Regions from separate parts of the Pseudomonas sp. KH_027 genome, predicted to be linked through region 3. Evidence: riboswitches for the same ligand, from Rfam matches in the RefSeq annotation. Region 3 holds a riboswitch; each other region holds the start of a gene.

Region 1 (7,479 bases), 560 kb from region 3:
GCTGCTCTGGTGGCGCCAGGTCGGCCTGGCTCTGGCGCCGCTGTTCGTGCTCAACCTGTTGTTCGGCACCGGCAAGACGCCCTCGGGGCTGGCGATGCCCTTGTTCATTGCCGGGCTGGCGTCAATGTTCGTCAGTCTGCCGCTGTTCAGTGCCTACAAGCGCGTGCTGATCGCCACCGAAAAAGCCCTGGATACGCCCGCTGAGCCCGCGGCCTGGCTGGAGCTGGAGGATTGCCGGCGGCTGGCGTTTCTCGGTGCCGGCTTGCCGGCCTGGATTGCCGCCATTGCGCTATTCGCCGGCCTGGAGGCGATCCCGCTGATCCTGCTGGCGCTGTCCAGCCTGGTGCTGCTGTACCTTTACCGCATCCCTCGCCAACTCGGCTGATGGCCCGCCTGCTCGCCTGTCTAGTGCTTGTGCTGGCCTGGCCGGCGGTGGCGTACGAGCGGGTGGTCAGCCTGGCGCCGTCCCTGAGTGAACTCATGCTGGAGCTGGATGCCGGCGAGCTGCTGGTCGGCGTGCTGGACGGTGGCGAGCGCCCGGCCGCGCTGGCGCACCTGCCCTCGGTCGGGCGCTATGGCCAACTCGAGCTGGAAAACCTGCTGGCGCTCAAGCCCGACCTGGTGCTGCTCTGGCCGGACAGCATCAGCGCCAGCCAGCGCGAGCAACTCGAGCGCTTTGCTATTCCCATCTATGTGGCCGAACCTCGCGGTCTCGATCAGTTGGCCGAGCAGTTCAGCACGCTCGGCCTGCGCATTGGCCGTGCCGAGCGTGGCCGGCAACTGGCCGCGGACTTCCGTCAGGGGCTCGCCGAGCTGCGCCAGCGCTACCGGCGCGAGCCGCCGTTGCGGGTGTTCTACCAGGTGTGGAACGCGCCGCTGTACACCGTTGGCGGTACGCAGATCATCAGTGCCGCGCTGCAGGTCTGCGGCGCGCAGAATATCTTCAGCGATCTGACTCTGCCGGCACCGCAGGTGAGTGTCGAGGCCGTGCTGGCCCGCGATCCGCAGGTGATCATCGCCGGTAGCGACGCCGAGCTGGCGCAGTGGAAGCGCTGGCCGCAACTCGCCGCGGTGCGCGATGGTCGGTTGTGGACAGTGCCGGACAAAGGCCTGGAGCGCCCCAGCTTCCAGATGCTGGAGGCCACCCGCCAGCTATGCGAGGTGCTGGCGCGAGTGCGCTGAGGCGATAGGGGCGGCCCGATTGCTTACAGGTCTGGTGTCCAGGTGATCCCCAGCAGCAGTGCTCGGCCCTCTTCCTGATAGGCGTAGTTCACTCGCTGGTAGGCATAGAGCGTGCGACTGTAATCCTTGTCCAGGACATTGCTCAGTTTCAGATCCAGCGTCACTTCGTCACTGGCGTGCCAGCTGCTGCGCAGCCCGAGCAGGCCGTAGCCGGAGATACGCTGCAGGTTATCGATGTCATCGTAGCTAGAGCTAACGACCTGCCATGTGGCACCGAAACCATAGGCACCGAGCTGGCGGTCCATATCCAGGTTCAGCGTGCGCCGAGCTTGGCGCGGCAGGGTATGCCCACTTGCCGTGTCGCGTGGGTCGAGCAGGCTGGCATTGACCGAGGTGCGCCAGCCCAACACATCCCGTTCGAGGCTGAGCTCCAGCCCTTGCAGGCGCGCAGTGTTGAGGTTGACCGCGCGGTAGATGAAGTTGACCGGGTCGTAGAGCTCGGTGCTGATCAGGTCGCGTACCTCGTTGCGATAGGCCGCCAGGCTCCAGCGTGTTTGCCAGTGCTCGCCCCGCAGCTGCACCTCGTAGTTGCGTGAATGTTCGGGCTCGAGATCTGGATTGCCGATGTAGCCATTGCCGTCGTCGGGCCAGTACAACTCGTTGAAGGTCGGCGCGCGGAATCCTTCGCTGTAGGAGGCGATCAAGTCGATGGCGGTGTCAGCCAGGGGGACGGTCACCGCCGTATTCCAGCTGTTCTGGTTGCCGAACTGCTGGTTCTGATCATGACGCATACCCAGCTCCGTGGAGAACAACTCGCCCTGGAAGCGGTGTTGGATGAATGCCGCTTGGTTCCAGCGGCTTTGCTGGTCGTAAGGGGTGGAGCTGTGCAGTTGGTCCTCATACCAATCGGCACCGAGCAGCAGGCTGTGGCTGTCGCTCAGTTGCAGGGTGTTTAGCCAGTTCGCAGCGTCGCGATAGGTGTTGAACACGCTGTGTTCATCGCTCAGCTTGTCTTGGCTATGTTGACGATTTTCGCTGTGGCCCAGCTCCAGGCGGCTGTTCCAGGCATCGCTGAGTTGCACATCGACGTAACCGGAAGCGGCGCTCAGCGTGAAGTCGCTGTAAGGCTGCTGTGGAAAACTCTCAAAGGTGGCCATGTCGAAGCGGCCAAATGGGTTGTCGAATTCGTTGCGGCCTCGTTGGTCCAGTACGCTGAGCCCGGTTTCGAGTTCCTCGCTGAATTGGTGGCTGAGGTTGAGGCTCAGCGCCTTGTTGCGATAGGCGTCGTGGTCCGCGTCGGAGTCGAAGGAGAGCCCTGTGCGGTCGATGCCAGCGGTTTCGTCGAGGCTGGTGTTGAGGCTGAAGCGGGTCTGTTGATCGCCACCGCTAAGCCCAAGGCTGCGTTCCCAGGTGTTGTTGCTGCCAGCACCCAGATGCAGGCGCGGCTGCAGGCCTTGCTCGCCGCGGCGGGTAAAAATCTGGATCACCCCGCCAATGGCGTCGCTGCCATACAGCGCGGAGCGTGAGCCGCGCACAACTTCCACACGTTCGATCTGCTCAACGCTGAGGTATTGCAGGCTGGCACCACCATCGGATGCCGAGCCGATGCGTTGACCATCTACCAGCACCAGGCTTTGTGTATTGCTCGTGCCACGGATAAAGACTGAGGCATTGCTGCCGCGCCCGCCGTTCTGCACGACTTGCACGCCGGGTGCGCGGGCCAGAAGCTCAGTGACCGAACTGGGTTGCAGGCGATCAATATCTTCGCGGGTGAAAACGCTGGTTGCCGCAGTGGTGTCGGCCAGCGGTTCGGGCACGCGCCCGGAGGTGATCACCATGGCCGGGAGTTTCAGCGTATCGCTAGGTTTGCTGGGGGCATCGGCCTGACTGAGCGGTGGCAGGAACACTGCAGCCAGGGCGAAACGGGACAACTTCATCGATCAATCCTCAAAAGAGCGGAATACTTTTGAGAAGGGCAGGGACAAGCGCGGGAGCCGGGCAAAGGGCCGTCGGCGCTTGACGGTGATGCCCTCCGCAACACCAGTCGAATCCGCACAGGCCGGTCTCCGGGCTCTCGACTGGAAGAAGGCTCTTCCCGACCCGAGCGCCTTCCCAGGAAAACCCAGTGGCATTGATCGGGCTAGCAGCGCGTGGGCTGCGGTCGATTACCGTTGCGGGGGCAGCGCCGGGATGGCTCGTGAGACGAGCGCACCGGCTTCCCGTTTAACGTTGTTCGTACGAACAGCGCACCTTGGCGGAAAATAGAACGCGCGCACCTTAGTGCGCGCGGGGTATGGATTCAAGCGAAAGCTGAGAGGCTTAGCTTGAGCCGCGCTCAAGTTGCGCCAGACGCATGCGTACCGAGGCTTCGATGCCGGCGGCATCCAGGCCGCATTCGGCGAGCATGGCCGCCGGTTTGGCGTGCTCGACGTAATAATCGGGCAAGCCCAGGTGCAGGATTGGCGTGAGCAGGTTCTCGCGGGCGAGGAATTCGCTGACGGCGGAACCGGCGCCGCCCATCACCGAGTTCTCCTCGATGCTCACCAGCAGTTCGTGGCTGGCCGCCAGTTGGCGCACCAGGGCTTCGTCCAGCGGTTTGACGAAGCGCATGTCGACCACCGTGGCATCCAGGTTGGCGCCGACCATCAGGGCGTCGGCCAACTGCACGCCGAACGCCAGCAAAGCAACTTTTTGCCCTTGGCGACGAACTACCCCTTTGCCAATTTCCACCGGCACCAGCGCCTGTTCGATCACGGCATTCGGGCCGCTACCGCGGGGGTAACGCACGGCCGCCGGGCCATTGAACAGGTAGCCGGTGGTGAGCATCTTGCGCAGTTCGTTCTCGTCGCTCGGGGTCATCACCAGGATGCCGGGGATGCAGCGCAGGTAGGAGAGGTCGAAGCTGCCGGCGTGGGTCGGGCCGTCTTCGCCGACCAGGCCGGCGCGGTCGATGGCGAACAGCACGTCGAGGTGCTGCACGGCAACATCGTGAATCAGTTGGTCATAGCCGCGCTGGAGGAAGGTCGAATAGATCGCCACCACCGGCTTGGCGCCTTCGCAGGCCATGCCGGCGGCGAGGGTGACGGCGTGCTGCTCGGCAATCGCCACATCGAAGTAGCGCTGTGGGAAGCGCTCGCTGAAGGTCACCAGATCCGAGCCTTCCTTCATCGCCGGGGTGATGCCGGTGAGGCGCGGGTCGGTCTCGGCCATGTCGCACAGCCACTGGCCGAACACGGCGGAATATTTCGGCCCGCTGGCCTGCTTGGGCGCCGAGACGGGCGGGTTGATCGGCTCCAGCTTGGTGATGGCGTGATAGCCGATCGGGTCCAGCTCGGCCGGGGCGAAGCCCTTGCCCTTTTTGGTGATCACATGCAGGAACTGCGGGCCTTCCAGGTCGCGCATATTGCGCAGCGTGGTGATCAAGGTCGGCAGGTCGTGGCCGTCGATCGGGCCGATGTAGTTCCAGCCCAGTTCCTCGAACAGGGTGCCGGGCACCAGCATGCCTTTGGCGTGTTCTTCGGTCTTGCGTGCAATCTCCCAGGCGCCGGGCAGGCGTGACAGCACTTTCTTGCTGCCCTCGCGCATGCTCGCGTAGGTGCGGCTGGAGAGGAGCTTTGCCAGGTAATTGGACAGACCGCCGACATTGCGCGAGATCGACATGTCGTTGTCGTTGAGCACCACCAGCATGTTGGCCTTGACGTCCGAGGCGTGGTTCAGCGCTTCGAAGGCCATGCCCGCGGTCAGCGCGCCGTCACCGATGACGGCCACCGATTTGCGTTTGCTGCCCTGCAACTGAGCGGCGATGGCCATGCCCAGCGCGGCGCTGATCGAGGTGCTGGAGTGGCCGACGCCGAAGGTGTCGTACGCGCTCTCGCTGCGCCGGGGGAAGGCGGCGATGCCGTCCTTCTGCCGCAGCGTGGTCATCTGCTGGCGGCGGCCGGTGAGGATCTTGTGCGGGTAGGCCTGATGGCCGACATCCCAGACCAGGCGGTCTTCCGGAGTATCGAAAACGTAGTGCAGGGCGATGGTCAGCTCGACCACGCCGAGGCCGGCACCGAAATGCCCGCCGGTCTGCCCGACGGTGTAGAGCAGTTCTTGGCGCAGTTCGTCGGCGAGCGTTTCCAGCTCCGCCTCGCCCAGGCGACGCAGCCCGGCCGGCGTCTCTGCGGTGTCGAGCAGCGGCGTTGCGGGGCGTTCGCGGGGGATCTCGTGAAACGTCGTGGGCATCAGGCAGATCGTTATAGGTATAAAAGATGCGGCAGTTTACCTGATGCGCGACAAGCTGCCCAAGCGGGGTGATCGACAGACGCTGCGGTTACCGTTGCAGCGCCTTTTCAGGCTGGATAGTGGCGGCTGAGGAAGTCCAGCAACAGGCTGTTTACCGGCGCGGCTTGTTCGCTCTGAATCCAGTGGCCGCAGTCTGCCAGCACATGCTGCTCGAGGTTCGGCACCAGATCGACCATGCGCTTGAGGGTGTAAGCCTCCAGTTTGCCGACCGGGTCGTCTTCGCCGAGCAGGAACAGTGTGGGTTGCTGCACCTCGAGCCCGGCGAGTGATTCGGTGCTTTGCCAGTTGTGGGTGAAATTGCGGTACCAGTTCAAGGGCCCGCGAAAGCCGCGTTCGGCGAAGGTACTCAGGTACACGGCGAAGTCCGCTTCGCTGCACCAGGCGGGAAACGCTTGTGGTTCGGGCAGGCCGTCGAGCAGGCGGGCGTCGGCCGGTTGGTCCCGTAGCAGGGTCTCGCCCAGGCCGCCGAGCAGCAGGCGCAGGCTGCGTTCGATGTTCGCATCGAGCTCGGCTTCGGCCACCCCCGGCTCCTGAAAGTACAGGATGTAGTTGAATCGGCCGGCGTTGGCCTCGCGCATGATATCGATGGCCGGGCGCTTGGGGCGGCCACCGAAAGGCACCGACATGGCGCCCAGCACCTTGACGCGTTGCGGTTCGAGCAGGCCCAGGTGCCAGGCCAGCGGTGCGCCCCAGTCATGACCGACGACACAGGCTTGATCCTGGCCAAGAGCATCCATGGCGGCCTGGATATCCGCGCACAGGGTCAACAGCGCATAAGCTTGCGGCTCGTTGGGGGCGCTGCTCTGGCCATAGCCGCGCATCTCCGGCGCGTATACCCGGTAGCCGGCCAGCGCCAGGGCGGTGATCTGTTTGCGCCATGAGTACCAGCACTCGGGGAAACCGTGCAGCAGCCACACTGGGCGCCCCTGCTCGGGGCCTGCGCTATACAGGCTCAAGGTGATGCCGTTGACGGTCAGCAACTGATGTTCGAATGCGTGCATGTAAAACTCCTCCGGGCTTACCAGGTATCGACGAACGGCCGCTTCTTGCCTTCACGCTTGGCCGGCCGTGGCGCGGCATTGAGACCGCGCAGCAACCAGCTACGGGTTTCCAGCGGATCGATCACCGCGTCGATTTCCAGAAAGCTGGCCATATTGATGCCCTTGCCGCTCTCGTAGGCCTTGGCGACCAGCTTGTCGAACAGCTGCTGGCGCGCCGCCGGGTCTTCCTGGGCCGCCAGCTCCTTGGCAAAGCCCAGGCGCACCGCACCCTCCAGACCCATGGCACCGAACTCGGCACTGGGCCAGGCGATGGTGAACAGCGGCGAATGGAAACTGCCGGCCGCCATGGCCTGGGCGCCGAGACCGTAGCCCTTGCGCAGCACCACGGTGAAGAACGGCACGCTCAGGCTGGCGGCGGCGACGAACATGCGCGACACGTGGCGCACCGTGGCCTGCTTTTCCGCCTCCGGGCCGACCATGAAGCCGGGGGTATCGCAGAGCGACAGCAGCGGGATATCGAAGGCATCGCACAGCTGCATGAAGCGCGCGGCTTTGTCGCCGGCCACCGCATCGATGGCGCCGCCCAGGTGCGCGGGGTTGTTGGCGAGCAGGCCGAACGGCTGGCCCTCGATACGGATAAAAGCCGTGATCAGCCCCGGCGCGAACTGGCGGCGCAGCTCCAGCACGCTGCCGCTGTCGGCCAGGGTTTCGATCACTTGACGAATGTCATACACACGCAGGCGGTTTTCCGGAATCAACTGGCGCAGCTCGCGCTGGTCGGCGCACTGCCAGTCCGTCAGCGGGCCCTGGAAGTAGCTCAGGTATTGCTTGGCCACGCGCACGGCGGCGGCTTCGTCCGCCACCTGCACATCGATCACGCCATTGGGGCCTTGCACGCTGATCGGGCCGACCTGTTCCGGGGTGAAGCTGCCAAGGCCACCGCCTTCGATCATCGCCGGGCCGGCCATGCCGATGCTGGCGTTCTCGGTGGCGATGATCACGTCGCAGC
Region 2 (7,479 bases), 1.3 Mb from region 3:
TCACCACCCGGTAAGCGCCGCTCAAGCGTCGATGGGATTGCAGCACGGCCTGCATGGCGACGCGCTTGTAGTCGTGGTAGGCCGCCGCTTCCATGCTGCTGATGGCACGGCCGTGGATGATCACCTGGGCACCGGTGTCGCTGTTGGGTTTGAGCAAAACCGGGTTCATATCGGTGTGCGGCGCCAAGCCACAGGCCTGGGCCTGCACCGCCTGGGCGCGGCCGATTTCACCGCCATCGGCGGTCACCGCACTGTTGAGCGCCATGTTCTGTGGCTTGAACGGCACCACCGCCACACCCTGGCGATGCAGCCAGCGGCACAACGCGGCGACCAGGGTGCTTTTGCCGGCATCCGAGGTCGTGCCCTGGACCATTAACGTACTCATGCACACTCCAGCCGATAGGCCTGCAACGCCTGCTCCAGGCGGGCCCAGTCGGCTTCATCCGCCGGCAGGCCGAAACGCAGGCTGCTGCTTGCCACAAACAACCTGACCAGAATGCCGCGGCGGGCGAGAAACTCATGCACGGCCTGCGCCTCGCTGCTCGGCAACCACTGGAACAGCGCACAGCCACCAGCCGGCGGCAAACCATGGCGCCCGAGCACTTGAGCCAGGCGCTGACTGGCCTGGGCCGAGCGCCGGCGCTGCAGGGCATGTCCCTCGCCATCACGCAGGCAGGCCGCGCCGAGCACCCGGGTCGGGCCGTTGATGGTCCAGGGCCCGAGCTGTTCGGCCAGCGCCTGCAACAGGCTGTTTGCCGCCAGCACAAAGCCCAAGCGGGCACCGGCCAGGCCGAAGAACTTGCCGAACGAGCGCAGCACGATCAGCCCTTCGCGGCCACTGGTGGCGGCCAGGCTGTGTTCCGGCGTGTTGTCCATGAAAGCCTCATCGACCACCAGCCAACCACCCCGCCGCACCAGCCGCGCATGCCAATCGAGCAGTTGTGTGCGCTCAATGCGCCGCCCGGTGGGGTTGTTCGGGTTGACCAGCACCAGCACGTCGAGATCGTCGAGGCAGGCATCCAGCTGATCCTCGTCGAATTCACGGACGCTGTGCCCGGCCTTGCGCCAGGCCTCGGCATGTTCGGCGTAACAGGGCGACAGCACGCCAACCCGGCCACTGCGGCGCAAGCGCGGCAACAGTTGGATCGCAGCCTGCGAACCGGCCACCGGCAACAGCTGCTCGGCACCGTAATAGGCGCTGGCGGCGGCCTCCAGACCATCTTCGGTTTCCGGCAGGCGGGCCCAGGCACGCCGGGGAATCTCCGGTAGCGGCCAGGGCCAGGGCGCGATACCGGTGGACAGGTCCAGCCAGTCGGCCGCGGCGATCCCGTATTGCCGCGCCGCCAGTTGCAAACGCCCGCCGTGCTCAAGCATGCCGCCGTACTCAGACATACAGTCGGCCTCCGACCAGCAAGATCAGCAGCCAGAGCAGCACACCACGGCGCACCAGGCTGACCGCGCGCTCGATAGACTGCGCATCGGCCGCCGGCCCTTCACCGAGGCGCGGGCGCTGGTGCAACTCACCGTGGTACACCGCCGGCCCGCCAAGGGCGACACCCAGCGCACCCGCACCGGCCGCCATCACCGGGCCGGCATTGGGGCTGTCCCAGGTCGGTGCCTGGGTACGCCAGCAGCGCAATGCCAGCCGGGTTTTGCCGAGCAACGCATAGGTCAGTGCAACCAGTCGTGCAGGAATGTAATTGAGGACGTCATCGATCCGCGCCGCGGCCCAGCCGAAGCGTTCGAAACGCGCATTGCGATACCCCCACATGGCATCCAGGGTATTGCTCAGGCGGTACAGCACCACGCCCGGCGCACCCAGCAGCACAAACCAGAAGAGTGCGGCGTAGACCGCATCGCTGCCGTTCTCCAGCACCGACTCGGTGGCGGCGCGGGCAACGGCCTCGTGATCCAGCTCAGCGGTCTGCCGGCTGACCATGTAACCGACACGCTTGCGCGCCTGCGGCAGATCATCCTCGCGCAGCGCCCGGGCCACCGGCTCGGCATGCTCGGCCAGGCTCTTCAAGCCGATGGCCGCATACAGCGCCAGCACCTCGACCAGCCAGCCGACATAGGGCAGCAGGCTCAACAGATAAGCCACCAGCGTCAGCGGCAACACCGCCAACACCCAGGCCGTGACGCCATGGCTGCGCCAACCGCGACCGATACCCTGATGCGGCGCATCGGCTTCGCCCGACGGCAGCGTGAAGGGCCGGTTGAAGCGCCGTTCAAGCGCATCGGCCAGACGCCCGAATGCCACCAGCGGGTGCCCGCGTTTGGGTTCGCCCAACAGCGCATCCAGCGCCACCCCGGCCACGCTCAACAGGGCGATGCTCATGCCCGTTCATCCCAGAGATTGTCGAACACCAGCTCGGCCAGCGGCCGGGGCGTGGCCCAGCCTTCCTGCTGCAACATCGGCACGGGGTAGAACTCCGGCACCGGGCCCAGGCACAGCACCGCCACTGGCTTGGCCCCGACCGGCAGGTGCAGCAGCGTGGCCAGGGCCTCGGGGTCGAACAACGACACCCAGCCCAACCCCAGGCCTTCGGCGCGGGCGGCGAGCCAGAGGTTCTGGATCGCGCAGGCGACCGAAGCCAGGTCCATTTCCGGCAGGGTGCGGCGGCCGAACACATGGGCCTCGCGGCCGTCCATCAGCGCCATCACCAGCAACTCGGCGCAATCGCGCACGCCCTCGACCTTGAGCCGCATGAATTCATCCGAACGCTGTTGCAAGGCCTCGGCAGTGCGCACCCGTTCCTCTTCCACCAGGCCATGAATGGCCTCACGCAAGCCTGGCCGGGTGATGCGGATAAACCGCCAGGGCTGCATCAAGCCAACGCTCGGGGCCTGATGCGCCGCCTCCAGCAAGCGTGCCAGCAGCTCGGGCGCGACCTCACCGCCACTGAAGTGGCGCATGTCCCGACGCTCGGCAATAGCGCGGTAGACCGCCGCGCGCTCGGCGTCGCTGAAAGCGTGCTGGCTCATGCGATCGACTCGCTCATGGTAAGAACAAGGCCGCCGCCGCCCGGGGATTGGACGGCAGGTAGAGGTGGATATAAGAAGCGGTGAGCCGGCCGATCCGGTAAACCGCCTCGGCCGTGCGCTTGTAAGTCGGGCAGACGCCACGGGCCAGCGGCTCCAGCGCGCAGGCCAATTCAGAATAGTGGTAGGTGTGGCCGCGCAGGCGCCCTTCCGGCAATTCGACTTCCTGCAACGCCAGCGCCTTCAGGCGTTTGTGCATCAGCGCCGTACCGGGCAGCAGGCCGAGCAGTTCGCCGCACTCGCCATCTTTATCGGTCAATGCCTCGAGCAGATAGAGCATGCCGCCGCACTCGGCGTGGATCGGTTTGCCAGCGGCGTGATGGGCATGAATCGCCGCGCGCATCGGCTGGTTCGCCGCCAGCTGCCGCAGGTGCAACTCGGGGTAGCCACCGGGCAGATAGAGGCTGTCGACCACGGGCAGCGCAGCATCCTGCAAGGGCGAAAACGGGACCAACTCGGCCCCCAGCTCGCTCAGCAGGTCGAGGTTAGCCTGGTAGATGAAAGCGAAGGAGGTATCGCGCGCGACGCCGATACGCACACCGGCCAACAGCGGCTCGGTGCTCCGCAACTCATGCACCTGCGGCGCGGCAAAGCACACCGGCGCTGGCAAGCCAACGTCGGCACTCGCGGCCAAGGCATCGGCGGCGGCATCCAGGCGGGCGTCCAGGTCGGCCAGCTCTTCGGCCTGCACCAGGCCCAGGTGGCGGCTCGGCAGTTCGATCGCAGCGCTGCGCGGCAAGGCGCCGTACCAGCGAATGTGCGTCGGCAGGCAATCGCGCAAAATTTCGCCATGGCGGCTGCTGCCGGTGCGGTTGGCGAGCACCCCGGAGAATGGCAGATCGGCCTGGAAGGTGGCCATGCCATGGGCCATGGCGCCGAAGGTCTGGGCCATGCCGGAGCCGTCGATCAGCGCCAGCACCGGCACACCGAAATGCCGCGCCAAATCGGCGGCAGACGGCGTGCCATCGAACAGACCCATGACCCCTTCGATCAGGATCAGGTCGGCCTCGCCGGCGGCCTCCCAGAGCAGGCGACGGCTTTCCACCTCGCCGACCATCCACAGGTCGAGCTGATAGACCGGCGCGGCGCTGGCGCGGGCGAGGATCATCGGGTCGAGAAAGTCCGGCCCGCACTTGAACACCCGCACCCGCTTGCCCTGGCGCGTATGCAGCCGCGCCAGGGCGGCGGTGACGGTGGTCTTGCCCTGGCCGGAAGCCGGGGCGGCGATCAACAGTGCCGGGCATTGGCGTGCCGAATTCATACGGGGAACCTGTGCAAGGGTGAGTTCATTGGCTATGTCCCTGTATGACTTCGGGCCGGACTGCAGCTCTTTGTAGGAGCGGGCCATGCCCGCAATGGGCCGTTTCGCGGGCATGGCCCGCTCCTACAACAGCTAACTCATTTACTTGAACGCAGACGAAAAACCTCAAAACTCCACCCCTTTCTGCGCCTTCACCCCGGACTTGAACGCATGCTTGAGCAGGCCCATTTCGGTCACGGTATCCGCCGCCTCGATCAAACCGGGCGGCGCACCGCGACCGGTGGCGACCACGTGCTGCAACAGCGGGCGCCCGCCGATATCGGCCAGCACCGTATCCAGTGGCAGGTAGCCGTGCTTGAGCGCGATATTCAGCTCATCCAGCACCACCAGGCCAATCTCCGGGTCATTCAGCAATTGCTTGGCAACCGCCCAGGCAGCCACCGCCTTGTCGATATCGCGCTGACGATCCTGGGTGTCCCAGGTGTAGCCCTCGCCCATCACGTGGTAGCTGACCTCTTCGGGGAAACGACGGAAAAAACGCTCTTCGCCGGTGCTGGCCGCGCCTTTGATGAACTGCACCACGCCGACCTTCATCCCATGGCCCAAGGCCCGGGCCACCATGCCGAAAGCCGAGCTGCTCTTGCCTTTGCCGTTGCCGGTATGCACCAGCAACAGGCCGTATTCGTCCTGGGCCTGGGCGATCTTTTCGTCGACCAGGGCCTTCTTGCGCTCCATGCGAGCCTTGTGGCGGGCGTCTCTTTCTGCTGACTCGCTCATCGTTTCACCTCAGAACCTTGCTGCACGTTGAAGGCTGCCAAAACACCGCTGGAAGCGCGAAAGAGACTGTAGAAGCACGGTGACGAGAAAGAATAGCGCCCACCGCACGGTGGGAGAATGCTCGCCAGCGCCGAACGAATCGACGACACCGGGACCAGCAAAGGCATATTCATCAAGACAGGATCTGCGCCACTCACGCCCACACGACTCAGGCAGGGTAAGGCACACGGAGAACGACAGACGCGCCGGCCACAATGCAGCGGCCCACACGCCAGACAACGCCCTCCGCGATGCCGTGGACTGCGACAGGCCGGTCTCCGGGCTTGCGAGCGGAACACCTGAAGAACCGGTGTTCTGGAAACCGCACCTTCCCGTGCCAGGCACAGTGGTTAAAAAGCGGTTTCTTGGCTCGCCTACCGTTGCGGGGGCAGCGCCGGAATGGTTTGGCCAGGCTGTTGATTGAATAAACAGCGACAAACGCACCGGCTTCCCTGTTTCACCCCTTAGCGGGGCACCTGAAGCAAGGCTGGCAGGGTAGAGGCTTGGCACTGGAGCGTCAAATCCCAAGGCCGATTGCTGGCTGGGTGCGGCAACAGGCTCAACGTTTGGGCATAAAGCCCGCAGGCTTGCTCCCCAGCCAGTGCGCAAACGCACGGATGCTGGCGTTCTCCAGCAACGCTTCACGGCTGTTGTAGGCCAGCGCCAGTTCCTTCTCGCTGAAGGTGGCGTGAATATGGTTGTGACAGGCGCGGCAGACCCAAAGCGTGGCGGTGATGCGCTCGGTCTTGGCGAAGCGTTTCTGCACATAGGTTTTACCGTGCAGAGCCTTGGGAATCAGATGATGGCGGGTAAGCGGCAACACCCGGGCGCAAAGTTCACAGGCTTCGGCTTGGGGCGGCAGGCGGATGGGTTCAGGCATGTGGCTGCATGTCGTTCTTGCGCCCTGGCGGTGCTCAGCGTTTACGGCAAAGGGTCAAACCATCGCCAATCGGCAACAGTGACAGGTCCAGGCGCTGGTCGCTTTTCAGCCGGCGGTTGAGGGACTGGATGGCGCGGGTGTCAGCGCTGTCGGGCGCCTGTTCCAGCACACGCCCGCTCCACAGGGTGTTGTCGAACAGGATCAGGCCGCCAGGCCGGGTCAGCACCAGGGCATGCTCCAGGTAAACCGGGTAGTTGGCCTTGTCGGCGTCGATAAAGATCAGGTCGAAGCTTTCACTCTGCCCTTCTCGCTCCAGCAGGCCAAGGGTTTCCAGCGCTGGCACCAATCGCAGGTCGATGCGCTCGTCCACGCCGGCCTGCTGCCAGTAACGGCGGGCGATGGCGTTGTAGTCGCCGGGCAGGTCGCAGCAGATCAGTTGGCCGTCTTCGGCCATGGCGGCGGCCATGCAGAGGGCGCTGTAGCCGGTGAAAGTGCCGATTTCCAACAAGCGCCGGGCACCCGTGAGCTTGACCAGCAGCGCCATGAACTGGCCTTGCTCCGGGGCGATTTGCCAGCGCGCCATGGGCAAGGCCTGGGTTTCCTCGCGCAGGCGCTGGAGCAGTGGCGTTTCACGCAAGGAAACATCCAGCAGGTAGCCGTACAGCGCATCGTCGAGGTTAAGGGTACGGCCAGTCATGCAGCACTCCTAAGTGAATGGGCGCATACCGCTCAGGGACTGCGGGCAAGACTGGCGGGGCTGAGCACGCGCTTGGCATTCAGGTAGCTCTTCTGCCAATAGGCCGTCGCCAGGCTGTCCAAGCGCACGGTGCCGCCACTGGAGGGAGCATGGACGAAGCGCCCTTCGCCGACATAGATACCGGCATGACTGACCTGGCCGCCGCCACTGGTGGCAAAGAACACCAGGTCGCCGGACTGCAGCGCATCACGCCGCACATTCGGCGCACGCATGCCGATCAGCTCGCGGGTCGAGCGCGGCAAGGCGATGCCGGCGGCATCGCGATAGACATAACCGATCAGGCCGCTGCAGTCGAAACCGCTGTCCGGGGTATTGCCGCCGTAACGGTAAGGCGTACCGACCAGCCCCAAGGCACGGAACAGCACGTCATCGGCGGCGCCCGTTTGCTCGAGCGGGGAGCGGAAAACAGATTCTGGAGGGGGCGTTTGGCTTGCGCAGGCAGTCAGCAGCGCGGTGAGTACGACGAGGACGAGACGGGCCGTGGCGGGCATAAGCGAGGCGGCTCTGATGCTGAATGCGCTCTACTCTGCCGTGAGCTGCCAGCGCGCGCAAGCTTTGCGCTCGCGCCGGCCGAACTCAATATTGGCTAGCGGTGCAGCGGACTGCGGCTGACCGACGCCAGCGCCAAGGCGCGTTTGGCTTCGATGAAGGTGCGACTCCAGTACTTGTCGCCCAGGCTATCGACCCGCACACCGCCGCTGCGGCTGCTGGAAGAATGGATGA
Region 3 (7,479 bases):
ATCCAGCGGCGCGCCAGTTCGGCGACGAAGTCCATCCGTCCGGGTTCGGCCTGGTAGCAGACCACGTCGCTCTGGCTGCGCTCGCTGCGCCAGGCCAGGCCCTTGAAGCTGATCGGCCGGGTGATGATCCGCCCGTCCAGCTCGGGCAGGGCGATGTGCATGGCCAGGTCGCGGGAACCCAGGCCCTGCGGGTTGGCTTGCCAGAGCGGCAGGTTGTCCAGCGCGCAGATGGCTTGCAGCACCGGCACGTTGCGGCGGAACGGGCGCAGGTTCGGTGCCTCGGGGTTGGACTGGGCGAAGCCGGTGGTGTTGATGATCAGGCTCGCGTCGGCTTGATCAAGCAGCGCTTCGACCACGGCCAGGCAGGCACTTTCTTTCAGGCTGGCGACGGCAATCGGCAGAGGATTCAGGCCCTGTGCGCTAAGGCGCTGGCAGAATTCGTCGATAAACGCGGTATTCGCCGACTGCACATGGGTGCGGTAGAACAGCAGGCCGACCACCGGCTGCCCGGTCAGCCAATCCGCCTGCCAATGGCGCAGCCCGGCGTTGGCCTGGCGCGGGTGATAAACGCCCACGCGCGGCAGCGGCTGCGGTTCGATCCAGCGGTAGTGGCCGTCCAGCCAGGTGCTGGCCAGGTAGTGATAGAGCTGCCGGGCGTTGTCCACCCCGCCTTGGCGCAGGTACTGCCAGAGGCGTTCAGCCTGCTCGGCGCTGACATTGCCCAACGCCGTCAGCTCCGGGTCGGGGCTGTCGTCGCCCGGCACCAGAATCAACTGCGCGCCGCGTTCCGCGAGCTCGACCAGGCGTTCGATGCCGTAGCGCCAATAGCTGAGGCCGCCGTGTACGGAAATCAGAATGACCTTGGCATGCTGCAGCACTTCCTCGACGTAGAGGTCGACCGAGGCATGGTTCTGCAACTGTGCCGGGCTGGCCAGCCGCAGGCTCGGGTAGTTAGCCGGTAGATCGCGCGCCGCCTCGGCCAGCAGCGACAGGTGCGAGTCGCCGGTGCAGAGGATCACGACATCGGCGGGGGTCTGCGCCAGATGGGCGATGCCGTCGGCGGGGACGAAACCGCCGGGCTGGGTGCGCAACAGGTGCATGGCTAAGGGGACTCGGCGGCTTTGCATCCCTCGCCCGCTTGCGGGAGAGGGGGCGAAAGCAAGAGCGATAGCGTGTTTGGCTTCATGCCAACGCCGTACGCAGCTCGTTGCGGATAACCGCCTGGTCCAGCTCCTGGCCGATGATCACCAGGTGGCTGACGCGGCTTTCGTCGCTGCGCCAGGCACGGTCGAAGTGTTTGTCGAAGCGTTTGCCCACGCCTTGGATCAAGAGGCGCATCGGCTTGCCGGGAATCGCCGCGAAGCCCTTGATGCGCAGCACGCCGTGGCGCGCCACCAGGCCATTGAGGACGGTCAGCAGCAGGGCTTCCTCGACTTCCGGCAGTTCGACGGAAAAGGAGTCGAACTCGTCGTGGTCGTGCTCTTCGTGGTCTTCCAGATCGTGGTGGGTCTTACGGGCGTCGATGTGCAGCTCGGTTTCCGAATTCAGGCCCAGCAGCACCGCGATCGGCAGCTCGCCGCTGCGGGCTTCGATGATTTTCACCGCGGGTGGCAGCTCCTCGGCGACTTCGGCGCGCACCGCGGCCAGGGCTTCGGGGCTGAGCAGGTCGGCCTTGTTGAGGATCACCAGATCGGCGCTGGCCAGTTGGTCGGCGAACAGTTCGTGCAGCGGCGACTCGTGGTCCAGGTTCGGGTCTTCGCGACGCTGGGCGTCGACCTGGTCGGGGAAGGCGGCGAAGGTGCCGGCGGCCACGGCCGGGCTGTCGACCACGGTGATCACCGCGTCGACGGTGCAGGCATTGCGGATTTCCGGCCAGTTGAAGGCTTGCACCAGCGGCTTGGGCAGGGCCAGGCCGGAGGTTTCGATGAGGATCTGGTCGAGGTCGCCACGGCGTGCCACCAGCTCGCGCATGACCGGGAAGAATTCTTCCTGCACGGTGCAGCACAGGCAGCCGTTGGCCAGCTCATAGACACGGCCGACGGCTTCTTCTTCGCTGCAGCCGATGGTGCATTGCTTGAGGATTTCGCCGTCGATGCCGAGTTCGCCGAACTCGTTGACGATCACCGCGATGCGTCGCCCTTCGGCATTGTTGAGCATGTGCCGGAGCAGGGTGGTTTTGCCGGCGCCGAGAAAGCCGGTAACGATGGTGACGGGGAGTTTGGCCAAGCTTTTCATGCGTCGCAGCCCTGTTCGGATCGAAGCGAAATCGGATCGGCGGGCATGCGTGACGAGCCTGGTGCACCCGAGAGTCGGGCCCGCATCAGCAATTCGCCACCGGATCACCCCGCCCGGTTGTCGTACACAGCAGTTCGAGGCAGGTCTCCTGGCTCGCGACTTGGCCCCGCGCCCTAATCAGGGGCCCCTCTCTTCGCCTTCCCGCGTACGGCAGTGGCATTGGAAGAGATCAAGTCGCTTACAGTTGCGGGGGCAGCCATGGCATTTGTCCATGTTCCCTCTTAGCTCTGACGCGTATTCAGCGCAGAGAACCTCGAAGCGGCAAGGCTACGCAGTGCTTGGAGTCGGGTCAAATCAGCTGGTGAACGGTGTTCGCTGCGGCCCTCTCCCCCGGCCCTCTCCCATAAATGGGAGAGGATAGCCGATTGCGCCCTGTGCGCCGAAGTTGACGCTCGGCAGCGTTCCGTGATGTCCTAGAAGGGCTGTTTCAGGTGTCTTGCGCGGTCGTGCGCAAGGTGAAACGGGAAGTCGGTGCGCCCCTGCGGCTAGTCCGACGCTGCCCCCGCAACGGTAAGCGAATGATGGGATCGTACAGCCACTGTGCCGCGAGGTATGGGAAGGCGAGTCCCATGGCACTGTGAATCACAGTCGTCGCAAGCCCGGAGACCGGCCTGAATCATTACAGTTTGGCAAACCCGCGGTGGGCGGGCGCAAGCCGGAAGTCTGAATGCGCCCGCATTTCGGCTCCTCGTGCGTTCCCTTCTGCTAGGTTTTCACTTCCAGTACAGAGGGAACGATCATGTCCACAAGCACCCTGACACATTCTGCCGAGGCCAGCGCCTCGCTCTCGCAACGCCTGGTTCTGGCCATCGGTGCCGGTCTGTTGGGTGCGTTGCTGGTGTATTTCGCCGGCTTTTCGCATATCGAGGCGGTGCATAACGCTGCCCACGATACCCGTCACAGCGCCGCGTTCCCGTGCCACTGAGAGGTTTGCCATGATCAAGCGCATCGCGCAGACGGCCGGCTTCAGCGGGCTGCTGGCAGCACTTTTACTGACCCTGTTGCAGAGCTTCTGGGTCGCCCCGCTGATTCTGACCGCGGAAACCTTCGAAAACAGTGCACCGGCCACCGAACAGGTCGCCGAGCATGCGCATGCGGCCGGCGTTGCCGCTCATGAACACAGCGCCGAGGCCTGGGCGCCGGAAGATGGCTGGCAGCGTGTGCTGTCCACCACCGGTGGCAATCTGGTGGTCGCGGTCGGCTTCGCGCTGATGCTGGCGGGCTTGTACAGCCTGCGTACGCCGGGTCGCACCTGGGAAGGCCTGCTCTGGGGCCTGGGTGGTTTCGCCACGTTCAGCCTGGCGCCGTCGCTGGGCTTGCCGCCGGAATTGCCGGGCACTGCCGCCGCCGATCTGGCGCTGCGCCAGTATTGGTGGATCGGCACGGCCACGGCCACGGCTGTGGGCCTGGCGCTGATCGCGTTCGGGCGGCATTGGCCGTTGCGTATCGTCGGCCTGGCAGTGCTGCTGGTGCCGCATCTGATCGGCGCGCCGCAGCCCGAGGTGCATGCGAGCCTGGCGCCGCAAGCGCTGGAGCATCAGTTCATCTGGGCCTCGCTGATTACCAATGCACTGTTCTGGGTGGCATTGGGGTTGCTCTCGGCCTGGCTGTATCGCCGCTTCGCTGGTTCCAGCGCGGCGTGAGTCACCGCTCCGGCCCTCGGCCGGTGGTTTGCGAACCCGCTGGCGGCGCTGCCGTCAGCGGGTTTTTCGTTGCTCAAGCCTCGGCGTCGCGACCATGAGCAAGGCCCCGCTGTATATTGCCGGCCTCGGCTGTCGGCGTGGTTGCGCGCAAGCCGAACTGCTTGAACTGTTGCAGCAGACGCTGCAGGCCCATGGCCTGCAACTGGCGGATGTCAGCGGGCTGGCCAGCATCGAGCAGAAACGCAACGAGCCCGGCTTGCTGGCTTTGGCGCAAAGCCTGGGGGTGTCACTGGCGTTTTTCTCTGCCGCGCAGCTGGCGGCATTCGACAGCCGCCTGACGCAGCCTTCTGCCATCGCCTTGCGCGTCACCGGCAGCGCCGGGGTGGCCGAAGCCTGTGCGCTGGCGCAGGCGGAGAGGGTCGGCGGAGGCCCGGCCGAACTGTCGATCAGCAAACACAGCAGCGCCAGCGCCAGCGTTGCGTTGGCCTGCGTTCGTCGCGCATAAGTGTTCACTAAGCGATTCAGGAGAGACCCATGACGGTCTATTTTATCGGCGCCGGCCCCGGCGACCCTGAGCTGATCACGGTCAAGGGGCAACGCTTGATCCGCTCCTGCCCGGTGATCCTCTACGCCGGCTCGCTGGTGCCCGAGGCCGTGCTCGACGGTCATCGTGCCGAGTTGCTGGTCAATACCGCCGAACTGCATCTGGAAGAAATCATCGCCCTGATCGAGGCGGCCCATAAGCGTGGCCAGGACGTTGCCCGCGTGCATTCCGGTGACCCGTCGCTGTATGGCGCCATCGGCGAGCAGATTCGTCTGCTGCGGCGGCTGCAGATCCCGTTCGAGATCGTTCCAGGCGTCACGGCCACCGCGGCCTGTGCGGCGCTGCTGGAAAGCGAGCTGACGTTGCCGGGCATCTCGCAAACCCTGATTCTCACCCGCTATGCGAGCAGAACCGTGATGCCTGCCGGTGAACAGCTGCCGGACCTGGCGCGCCATGGCGCCACCATGGCCATTCACCTGGGTATCAGCCACTTGCCCAAGATAGTCGCCGAACTGCTACCGCACTACGGCGCCGACTGCCCGGTGGCGGTGGTGCACCGCGCTAGCTGGCCGGATCAGGATTGGGTCAGCGGCACCCTGGCCGACATCCAGCCCAAGGTGCAGGCCAAGGGCTTCCAGCGCACGGCGTTGATCCTGGTCGGGCGGGTGCTGGCGGCCGAGGATTTCGCCGACTCCAACCTCTATCGCGCAGGTCATGAGCACCTGTATCGGCCGGCGGACAAAGGCTGATCCAGGCGCGGCGCGCGCAGAGGCGCATTGGGTCGGGCGGCTGCGGGATAAATAAATACTATTTTTTTTGCCCGGCTGTAACGTCAGAAACTGTCCTCACTCTATCTTTATGTCGGGACCCAATAAGCCGTCCACGGCAGACCACCCCACACTATCGAGGAAGACCACATGACCATCAAAACCGCTGCAGCTGGCGCCGCGCTCGCTCTCGCCGCTGCTGGACTGTTCGCGACCATCTCGACTCAGGCTTTCGCCGAAGAAGCCATGGTTCACTGTTATGGCGTGACCTCCTGCAAAGGCCAGAACGATTGCAAGACCGCCTCCAACGCCTGCAAAGGCCAGGGCTCCTGCAAAGGTCAAGGTTTCAAATCCTTGACCCTCGCCGAGTGCAACAATGCCGGCGGTAAAGTCGGCCCGTAAGTGCGCTTGGGGTGGCCGTTTTGCGGCCACCCCGGCCCTTTTGGTGAAGGAGTTCGGCATGTCTTCAGCTATCCCCTGTCTTGGCTATGGCCTGGGGTTGCGCAGCGACTACTACAGCGAAATTCTCGAGCAGCGCCCGGCAGTGGACTGGTTCGAGATCGTCTCGGAAAATTACCTGGTCGAGGGCGGCAAGGCGCTGTATTACCTGGACGCCATCGCCGAGCACTACCCGCTGGTGATGCACGGCGTTTCGCTGTCCATCGGTGGCCCGCATCCGCTCGATCAAGACTACCTGCAGCGCCTGAAACAGCTTGCCGCGCGGGTCGAACCGGCCTGGATCTCCGATCATCTGTGCTGGAGCCGCGGTAACGCCCATCAGTTGCACGATCTGCTGCCGCTGCCCTACACCGAAGAAAGCCTGCAGCATGTGGCTGCCCGTGTGCGCCAGGTGCAGGATGTGCTGGAGCGGCCGCTGGTGTTGGAAAATGTCTCCAGTTACGTGCGCACCGCGAATTCGGATTTCAGTGAATGGCAGTTCCTCGCGGCCCTCAGCGAACTGAGCGGCTGCGAGCTGTTGCTGGACGTCAACAATGTCTACGTCAGTGCGCGCAACCACGGCTTCGAGCCCTGGGACTTCATCAGCGCGTTGCCGGTCGCACGGATTCGCCAGTTGCATCTGGCCGGGCACAGCGATTACGGCAGTTACCTGATCGACACCCACGATCAGCCGGTCAGCGATCCGGTCTGGGAGCTTTACCAGCGCACCTTGCGGCACCTCGGCCCGGTCGCCACGCTGCTGGAGCGCGACGATAACTTCCCACCCCTGGGCGTACTGCTCGATGAACTGAACCAGGCTCGCGCTTATGCGGCTGTGGCACTCGGCACGGAGGCCGCATGCGCCTGAACGACTGGCAACTGGAGGTCGAAGCTTACCTGTTGGGCGCGCAACCGCTACCCGGCGCGGCATTGCGCGAAAGCCTGCTGGGCAGTCCGACGCTGCCTGTCGAGCAAGGCCTGGCGATCTATCACAATGCCTACCGCGCACGCCTGCAGGAGGCCTTGCGTGGCGATTATCCCGCCGTGCACCACTGGCTGGGCGACGACGAGTTCGCGGCGTTGATGAATGCCTATGTGCAGGCTCATCCGTCGCGGCACTACAGCCTGCGCTGGCTGGGCGCGCGCTTGGCGGATTTTATCGAAGGCTACCTGGTCGCCGCGCAAAGCGCGCCGCTGGCGGAGTTGGCGCGCCTGGAGTGGGCGTTCACCCTGGCTTTCGATGCGCCCGATGCACCACTGCTGACGCTGCAAGACATGGCCGCGCTGCCGGCCGAAGACTGGCCCGGTTTGCAGGTGCGGCTGCTGCCCAACGTGCAATGGCAGGCCTGCCGCTACAACAGCCTGGCGCTCTGGCAGGCGGTGAAGGCGAGCGCCGAGTTTCCGGCCAGTGCTGTGCTGGCGCAGCCCGAGGTCTGCCTGATCTGGCGCCAGGGCCTGGTCAGCCGCTATCGCAGCCTGGGTACTGCCGAGGCCTCGGCGTTGGCCGGCATGAGTCAGCACGGCTGGAGTTTCGCCGAGCTATGCGGCGAGCTCAGCGCGCAGGGCGACGCCGCACCGGTGCAGGCGGCAACCTGGCTCAAGCAGTGGCTGAGCGACGGGCTGCTGCAACGGCAGTGCTCATAGACAAAATCTGTTGTGCCTATAGCCAGGTTGTTGAACCGGCCGCTGGGCCTGGGAGTCATTTGAACTACGCTTGCACTAATGAGTGTAAACGGGGGGCTTCCTATGCTGGCGCAACTTCCGCCGAGCCTGCGCGAACTTCAATTGCCCT

Evidence for each region. A riboswitch is a leader RNA that binds a small molecule or an ion and turns the genes downstream of it on or off. The one in region 3 is predicted to bind cobalamin.
Region 1: linked by a shared signal. The riboswitch ahead of AC3IYG_RS19645 (TonB-dependent receptor domain-containing protein) and the one ahead of AC3IYG_RS22295 (CbtB domain-containing protein) in region 3 are both predicted to bind cobalamin.
Region 2: linked by a shared signal. The riboswitch ahead of cobO (cob(I)yrinic acid a,c-diamide adenosyltransferase) and the one ahead of AC3IYG_RS22295 (CbtB domain-containing protein) in region 3 are both predicted to bind cobalamin.

What each region holds. Positions count from the first base shown of each region.
Region 1 covers NZ_CM174470.1:4,200,020-4,207,498, reverse strand. The annotation lists gene AC3IYG_RS19655 (MFS transporter) at 1-385, shown strand, start outside; gene AC3IYG_RS19650 (cobalamin-binding protein) at 385-1,182, shown strand; gene AC3IYG_RS19645 (TonB-dependent receptor domain-containing protein) at 1,206-3,119, opposite strand; cobalamin riboswitch at 3,223-3,451, opposite strand; gene dxs (1-deoxy-D-xylulose-5-phosphate synthase) at 3,502-5,409, opposite strand; gene AC3IYG_RS19635 (alpha/beta fold hydrolase) at 5,517-6,470, opposite strand; gene AC3IYG_RS19630 (carboxyl transferase domain-containing protein) at 6,488-7,479, opposite strand, start outside.
Region 2 covers NZ_CM174470.1:3,422,236-3,429,714, forward strand. The annotation lists gene AC3IYG_RS16030 (cobyric acid synthase) at 1-385, opposite strand, end outside; gene cobD (threonine-phosphate decarboxylase CobD) at 382-1,374, opposite strand; gene cbiB (adenosylcobinamide-phosphate synthase CbiB) at 1,385-2,338, opposite strand; gene bluB (5,6-dimethylbenzimidazole synthase) at 2,335-2,985, opposite strand; gene AC3IYG_RS16050 (cobyrinic acid a,c-diamide synthase CobB) at 2,999-4,303, opposite strand; gene cobO (cob(I)yrinic acid a,c-diamide adenosyltransferase) at 4,469-5,080, opposite strand; cobalamin riboswitch at 5,372-5,614, opposite strand; gene AC3IYG_RS16060 (hypothetical protein) at 5,679-5,999, opposite strand; gene AC3IYG_RS16065 (O-methyltransferase) at 6,034-6,696, opposite strand; gene AC3IYG_RS16070 (C40 family peptidase) at 6,729-7,247, opposite strand; gene AC3IYG_RS16075 (C40 family peptidase) at 7,343-7,479, opposite strand, start outside.
Region 3 covers NZ_CM174470.1:4,756,928-4,764,406, reverse strand. The annotation lists gene cobN (cobaltochelatase subunit CobN) at 1-1,100, opposite strand, end outside; gene cobW (cobalamin biosynthesis protein CobW) at 1,183-2,235, opposite strand; cobalamin riboswitch at 2,357-2,566, opposite strand; cobalamin riboswitch at 2,708-2,924, shown strand; gene AC3IYG_RS22295 (CbtB domain-containing protein) at 3,035-3,220, shown strand; gene AC3IYG_RS22290 (CbtA family protein) at 3,231-3,938, shown strand; gene AC3IYG_RS22285 (cobalamin biosynthesis protein) at 4,033-4,443, shown strand; gene cobM (precorrin-4 C(11)-methyltransferase) at 4,473-5,231, shown strand; gene bufA2 (BufA2 family periplasmic bufferin-type metallophore) at 5,400-5,651, shown strand; gene bufB (MNIO family bufferin maturase) at 5,710-6,555, shown strand; gene AC3IYG_RS22265 (HvfC/BufC family peptide modification chaperone) at 6,546-7,331, shown strand; gene cfaB (C17 cyclopropane fatty acid synthase CfaB) at 7,434-7,479, shown strand, end outside.